DNA from 2 places in the Ensifer sp. M14 genome. Region 1 is predicted to be linked to the other one. Evidence: riboswitches for the same ligand, from Rfam matches in the RefSeq annotation. Region 1 holds a riboswitch; the other holds the start of a gene.
What was found. Region 1 has a riboswitch for FMN ahead of BLJAPNOD_RS10190 (6,7-dimethyl-8-ribityllumazine synthase). Riboswitches for the same ligand answer to the same signal wherever they lie in the genome.

Region 1 (3,822 bases):
AACCGCGCCTATGAGCCAGCCGCCCTCGCCGTTATCGCGTTCGGCATCACCTGGGGCTGCCTCGGCCTCATCCAGCTCGTCTCGCGCTTTCAAAAAAGCGCGCCTCCCAAGGCCTGAGGATCGGTCCATATGAGTTTCCTGACACTGACCAACATCCAGAAATCCTTCGGCCCCGTGCAAGTCGTGCATGGCTTCGACATGGCAATCGAGAAGGGCGAGTTCGTCTCGTTCCTTGGGCCCTCGGGCTGCGGCAAGACGACCGTGCTGCGCATGATCGCCGGCTTCGAGACGCCATCCAGCGGATCCATTGTCATCGATGGCAAGGACCAGGGCACGCTGAAGCCGAACCAGCGCAACATCGGCATGGTGTTCCAGGCCTATGCGCTGTTTCCCAACATGAATGTGCACGACAACGTCGCCTTCGGCCTGAAGGTCGCCGGCGCGCCGAAGGCGGAGACCGATACGCGCGTCAAGGAGATGCTGAGCCTGATCAAGCTCGAGCACCTGGCCGACCGTTTCCCCTACCAGCTGTCCGGCGGCCAGCAGCAGCGCGTTGCGCTGGCGCGCGCGCTCGCCGTCAAGCCGCAGGTGCTGTTGCTCGACGAGCCGCTCTCGGCGCTCGACGCCAAGATCCGCGTGTCGCTGCGCGAGGAAATCCGCCAGATCCAGCAGCAGCTCGGCATCACCACCGTCTTCGTCACCCATGACCAGGAAGAGGCGCTGTCGATCTCGGATCGCATCGTCGTGATGAATGGCGGCCGTGCCGACCAGATCGGCACGCCGTTCGAGATCTACAACACGCCTGCCACCCGCTTCGTCGCTTCCTTCGTCGGCACGCTCAACATCATCGAAGCCAAGGTCGCAGACCCTGCCTCTGGCGCCGTCACCATCGGCAACCAGCAGGTCTCGCTGAAGGAGCAGATTTCCGGCATGAAGGGCGGCGACAACATTTCGCTCGCGCTGCGCCCGGAAGCAGGCTCGATCGCCGACAGCGCCAAGGGCGATACGGCGCTGACCGGAGAGGTGGTTTCGACCAGCTTCCTCGGCTCGGTCATCCGCACCAAGCTGCGCATCGGCGGCGATGTCATCTCTTTCGACATGTTCAACGATCCCGGCCTGACGCCCCCAACGTTCGGCGACAACGTCACGCTGCGTTTCGCTGCCAAGGATCTGCTGGTCATCCGAGAGTAACGTCGGACCTGAGAAGGCACCGCGCTGCCGGAATCATTTCGCCCGGCAGCGGCAGACCGTGGAAAAATCTGTCGTAATTTCCAGGATTTTCGTCGCGCCACGCGTTTGACCACGCGTGGCCGATCTATATAGTCGGCCCTGTTCTCAGGGCGGGGTGAAACTCCCCACCGGCGGTAGCGATCGAAAGGTCGAAGCCCGCGAGCGCTTCGAGGGCTTTCCTCGAGGGTCAGCAGATCCGGTCAGATTCCGGAGCCGACGGTCACAGTCCGGATGGAAGAGAGCAAGCAGGAACGTGGACCCCACGCCGGGGCTTCGCGCGCATGCATGTTCGCCCGACGGGAAAATTGGAAACGCCAAACCCTGGAAGGCTTGAGACCCATGACTATTCTTTCCCACCCCACCGCCAAGATCGCGATCGTTCGTGCCCGCTGGCATGCCGACATCGTTGATCGTTGCGTCGATGCCTTTGTCGCCCAATGGACGAAGCTCGGCGGTTCGGCCGCCGATGTCGAGATCTTCGATGTGCCAGGCGCACTCGAGATCCCGCTGCATGCCCAGAAGCTTGCCAGGACCGGCCGCTATGCCGCAATCCTCGGCACCGCCTTCGTCGTCGATGGCGGCATCTACCGGCATGATTTCGTCGCCGGCACCGTGCTCGACGGCATGATGCGCGTCCAGCTCGACACCGACGTGCCGGTGCTTTCCGCCGTGCTGACCCCGCACAATTTCCAGGAAAGCTCGCCGCTGATCGCCTTCTTCCGCGAGCACTTCGTCGCCAAGGGCGAAGAGGCCGCCAATGCCTGCGCCCAGATCCTCGACGCCCGCGCCAAGCTGGCTCTGGTCAACGCCTGATCTGACACTTCACTGCATCGCACCCGGCAGCCCCTCATCCGGCCTGCCAGCCACCTTCTCCCCGCCTGCGGGGAGAAGGACATGCGTGGCACGCTCTCACGCCCAACACCTCCACCTGACGGCTTCAGCCTTTGCCTCCCTCCGCTGCAGTGATCGGAACCAGCAAAGCGGCTGACGAGGCCGTCGCACGGCATGACCGCGCTGGGTTCACGGAAGAGCGATGACGACGCCACACGCTCGACCGTCCCCTCTCCCCGCCTGCGGGGAGAGGGCTAGGGTGAGGGGCAGCTCCAGACAAAGCGCGTGAAGGACAAATCCACGCGAAGGCGCACGAGGCTTCCTTGAATCAACCTCTGAACCACCTGAATCGACCCGTCAGCACAGGCCGCCAAACAGCTGTTTCGACTCGGCAATTCAAGGCACTCAATGCGCCGGCCCGGCCTCGGCAAGACAACGTTCCAGCGCCGCCATCCGGTGGCGATGGCCGGCTGCCTCGAAGCCGACGACGGTCACGAAAGGCGCGAACATCACGATGATCAGGCAGATCGCCATATCGACGCCCGCCATCGCCGCTACGATCGACGCCGCTAGCACAAGCACCGTTCCGGCCAGCAGCCACGCATGCAGCGGCTCCGCCTGCCGCAGCAGATAGGCATACATGCCGTAGACCAGGCCGATGTAGGCCCCGACCGGAATGACCACGGTCAGAACGGTTGCCAGTGAGCTGATATGCGCCTTGTGTTCGATGTAATAGGCAGCCACATGCAGACCCGCGCCAGTGGCAACGATGGCGGCAAAGATGAAGATGTGCCCGTAGCCCCAGACGAAGGAACGCCTGCGGTGCGCATGCAGGACCTCGGCGCTCGGCAACAGGAAATAGATCCACCACATGCCGAAGGTGAGCCCGGTGCCGGCAAGGCAGACGAGCGCCACGTCGAGGTTCCAGCCCTCCCCGTCGACGACAGCGGTGATCGAGGCGACGGTGCCGACCACACCTTCGCCGAGCGCGATGATCGCCAGAAGACCGTAGCGTTCGGCGATGTGGTGTGCATGCCAGGGCGTGCCGCCATGCCGCGTCTCGGCGATATAGGGCCCGAGCATCTCGATCGCCGTCAGCACCACGGCCATGGCGATGGACACGGTGAGCGAGAAATCGAAGAAGATCAGCACGATCCAGCCAAGCTGGGCAATGCCGATGGCGATCACATAGGTCATGCAGGCATCGCGCCGCACCGGATCCTGGTGGGTGGCGCGCAGCCACTGGAAGATCATCGCCACGCGCATGACGACATAGCCGAGCACCATCACGCCATTGTCGAGATGCCCGCCCACGTCGATCGAGTGGAACATGGCGGGAAGGCCGATCGCCAGGATCAGCACGCCGACCATCTGCACCATGGTCACGCAGCGGAACACCCAGTCGTCGGTGTCATAGGCGGAAGCGAACCAGGTGAAATTGATCCAGGCCCAGCAGATGGCAAAGATCGCCAGCGTAAAGCCGATCAGCCCCGCCCCGAAATGCCCTTCGGCCATCAGATGCGCGAGCTGCGATGCCGCAAGGCTGAACGCGATGACGAAGGTCAGGTCGAACAGAAGCTCGAGTGTCGTTGCGGTGCGATGATGCTCATGCGTGTCGCGGCCGCTCATGCGTGCCAGGCGGTGGCTTACGGCAAGGGGCGGTGTCGTGGTGGCGTCGGACATGGGGCGCAGACCTCGCTGGCGGGACGATATGCAAGAATATTCAAATATTTGCAGAAGCTTCGTCAAGCGGGCAGTGCC
Region 2 (3,822 bases), 1.3 Mb from region 1:
GACCTACACGCGTGAAGCGGGCGTTCGCAACTTCGAGCGTGAACTGATGAAGCTCGCCCGCAAGGCGGTCACCGAGATCATCAAGGGCAAGGCCAAGTCAGTGGCCGTCACCGCTGAAAATATCCCGGATTACCTGGGTGTGCCGCGGTACCGTCACGGCGAAGCCGAGCGCGACGATCAGATCGGTGTGGTCACAGGACTTGCCTGGACAGAGGTCGGCGGCGAACTGCTGACGATCGAAGGTGTCATGATGCCCGGCAAGGGCCGCATGACCGTCACAGGCAACCTGCGCGATGTGATGAAGGAATCGATTTCTGCGGCGGCGTCCTACGTCCGTTCGCGCGCGATCGACTTCGGCATCGAGCCACCGCTGTTCGACAAGCGCGACATCCACGTGCACTTGCCGGAAGGCGCAACGCCCAAGGATGGTCCTTCGGCCGGTGTTGCCATGGCAACGGCGATCGTCTCTGTGATGACCGGTATTCCGATCTCCAAGGATGTGGCGATGACGGGTGAGATCACCCTTCGCGGCCGCGTGCTGCCGATCGGCGGTCTGAAGGAAAAACTGCTGGCGGCCGTCCGCGGTGGCATCAAGAAGGTGCTGATCCCCGAGGAGAATGCCAAGGATCTGGCCGAGATTCCGGATAACGTGAAGAACGTGCTGGAGATCATCCCGGTCTCGCGCATGGGTGAAGTGCTCGAACACGCTCTCATCCGCGTCCCGGAGCCGATCGAATGGGACCCGGCAAATGAGCCGGCAACCGTCGCCGCGGTTGATTCGCAGGACGAAGCGGGCGCTTCCATCGCCCACTGATCGACAGGGCCGGCGGGTGCAATTGTGCTCGTCTCAGGCTCATTTGGCAGAAAAACAAGGAAGACCGGCCCCTGGCCGGTCTTTTTTGTTGTAAAAGCATGCCGCAAGCCTTGCATTCCAAGGGATTAGGCGCAATTGGGAATGGCAAGACGCGGGCGATGCGCAAGCCGCCGCGGCTTAAAAACACAGTCGTTTCGAACCATTTTGAAAGGGGTGGAAACATGAACAAAAATGAGCTCGTGTCTGCCGTTGCTGAGAAGGCCGGACTTTCCAAGACCGACGCATCTTCCGCAGTTGATGCAGTTTTCGAGACCATCCAGGCTGAACTGAAGAACGGTGGCGACATTCGCCTCGTCGGTTTCGGCAATTTCTCCGTTTCGCGTCGCGAAGCCTCCAAGGGCCGCAACCCGTCCACGGGCGCTGAAGTTGACATCCCGGCACGTAACGTTCCGAAGTTCACGGCCGGCAAGGGCCTGAAGGATGCCGTTAACGGCTGATAAGTTTGCTTGACGGCCGGATACGAGGCCGGCAGTCCAAGTCTCGAAGGGTTCGGCTCACGCCGGACCCTTCTGCATTTTCGGGTGGCCTTGCAGCAGCGCAGTCTTTGGTCTACGGCTCAGCGTATTCTCAGGGCGGGGTGAAAGTCCCCACCGGCGGTAAGGGCTTCGGCCCAAGCCCGCGAGCACTTTCAACCTCTGTGGGCTGGAAGGATAGCAGATCCGGTGTAATTCCGGAGCCGACGGTCAAAGTCCGGATGAAAGAGAATGATCGTGGGTGCGAAGGGCGGGCCGTCCGTCGTCGTACCCTGCGCTCATGCGTCCTGATTTGTGTTGGTCCCTGTTTGTGGATGAAGGACATGAATCAGACTACCCAAATGCGTTTCACCTCCCGTGCCATTGCCGGTGCCGCCTGGATGGTACTGGCCGGCGTTGCCTTTGCCTTGCTGAATGTCGTCACGCAATGGATGACGATGCAGCTCGGCTTTTCCGCCACCTCGACCGCCTTCTGGCAATATGCATTCGCGCTTATCTTCTCCCTGCCGTTCCTGTTCCGGGTCGGCCTGTCGGCGATGCGCACCGACTATCCCTGGCGTCACGTCGTTCGTGTCGGCCTCGCAGCCCTGGGGGTCGGGGCCTGGGTTTCGGGCCTGGCCTCCGTCCCGATCTGGCAGGCGATCGCGCTGGTGATGACCTCGCCGTTCTTCATCATTCTCGGGGCACGCCTCTTCCTCGGCGAACGCGTCGGCGCGTCCCGTTGGGGCGCGGCGGCAGTTGGTTTTGCCGGTGCCGCGATCATCCTGCAGCCCTGGTCGGAGAGCTTCACCTGGGCAGCCTTGCTGCCGGTTCTCTCGGCGCTGCTCTGGGGTGCGTCGTCGCTGATCACGAAGAGCCTGACGGGCATCGAGCGCCCGGAGACGATTACCGTCTGGCTGCTCGTGCTTCTGACGCCGATCAACGGCGCCATGGCGCTGTCGGCAGGGTTTGTCGTGCCGAGCGGCGCCATGCTCGCGCTGCTGGCGCTGGCGGGGCTCCTGACCGTCGTGGCACAGTATCTCTTGACGCTGGCCTACACGGTCGCCGATGCCGCCTATGTGCAACCTTTCGACGATCTCAAGCTGCCGCTCAACGTTCTCGCCGGCTGGCTCGTCTTCGGTTATGCGCCGAGCGGCTATCTCTGGCTGGGAGCCGTACTGATCCTCGGCGCCTCGCTCTTCATCATGCGCAACGAGATGAAACGTGAGCGTGCGAGCGCGTAAGGCGCCGCTGCACAACAAAGCTGCGGGATTGTCATGCGCCTGTCATCGCCATCCCGCAGAACCCCCTTGTTTTGGATATTCGACATGGGGGATTTCATGACCATTTCATCATGCAGAACGGCGCTTGCCGCCATGCTTCTTGCGTCCGTTGCTTTTCCGGCTGCTGCCGAACCGGTGTTCAACCGTATTGCGTCCTTCGCCGTTGCCGACAATCTGGAAGGTGACGCCCGCAAGGAAGCGACATCTGCGGAAATCATCACCGCCACCGAAGACGGCAACACGCTGATCTATTCCGATAGCCCGGGCAAGCGCATCGGCCTCATCGACATCACCGACGCCAAGGCGCCGAAGGCCGCCGGCATCGTTTCGTTCGAAGGGGAGCCGACGTCGGTGACCGTTGCCGGTACCAAGGCGCTGGTTGCCGTCAACACGCGCGAAAGCTTTACCAAGCCTTCCGGCTTCCTCGCCACCGTCGACGTCGCCACCAAAAAGGTCGACGCGACCTGTGATCTCGGCGGTCAGCCGGACTCCGTCGCAGTCAACAAGGACCGCACCCTCGCTGCAATCGCCATCGAGAACGAGCGCGACGAAGAGGTCAACGACGGCAAGATCCCGCAGATGCCTGCCGGCGACCTGGTGATCCTGTCGCTGAAGGACGGCGCTGCCGATTGCACGACGATCAAGCATGTGACCCTGACGGGGCTTGCCGACGTTGCTGGCGACGATCCGGAGCCGGAATTCGTTTCCTTCAACGGCAAGGACGAGATCGCGCTGACACTGCAGGAGAACAACCACATCGTCATCATCGATGCCAAGGCGGCGGTGGTTAAGACGCATTTCTCCGCAGGCAGCGTCGACCTCAAGGACATCGACACCAAGCGCGACGGCACGATCGCCTTCAAGGACGAACAACCGGGCCGCAAGCGCGAGCCTGACGCTGTCAAGTGGCTCGACGACAGCCGCATCGTCGTTGCCAACGAAGGCGACTATGAGGGCGGTTCGCGCGGTTTCACCATCTTCGATACGACCGGCAAGGTCCTGTTCGAATCGGGCGCCAGCTTCGAGCAGGCGATCGCGTCGATCGGGCATTACCCGGAGAAGCGCTCGTCGGCCAAGGGCGTCGAGCCGGAGGGCCTCGAGGCCGCGAAATTCGGCGACGACAATCTGTTCTTCGTGCTTGCCGAACGCGCATCCGTTGTCGGCGTCTACAAGGACACCGGCGCCGAGCCGGAACTGCTGCAATTGCTGCCGT

Region 2: linked by a shared signal. The riboswitch ahead of BLJAPNOD_RS16720 (DMT family transporter) and the one ahead of BLJAPNOD_RS10190 (6,7-dimethyl-8-ribityllumazine synthase) in region 1 are both predicted to bind FMN.

What each region holds. Positions count from the first base shown of each region.
Region 1 is NZ_QJNR01000004.1:2,132,313-2,136,134, reverse strand. Features, by position in the region: gene BLJAPNOD_RS10200 (ABC transporter permease) at 1-117, shown strand, start outside; gene BLJAPNOD_RS10195 (ABC transporter ATP-binding protein) at 130-1,191, shown strand; FMN riboswitch at 1,328-1,477, shown strand; gene BLJAPNOD_RS10190 (6,7-dimethyl-8-ribityllumazine synthase) at 1,570-2,043, shown strand; gene BLJAPNOD_RS10185 (low temperature requirement protein A) at 2,467-3,744, opposite strand.
Region 2 is NZ_QJNR01000004.1:3,434,486-3,438,307, reverse strand. Features, by position in the region: gene lon (endopeptidase La) at 1-814, shown strand, start outside; gene hupB (DNA-binding protein HupB) at 1,036-1,311, shown strand; FMN riboswitch at 1,434-1,584, shown strand; gene BLJAPNOD_RS16720 (DMT family transporter) at 1,662-2,570, shown strand; gene BLJAPNOD_RS16715 (esterase-like activity of phytase family protein) at 2,655-3,822, shown strand, end outside.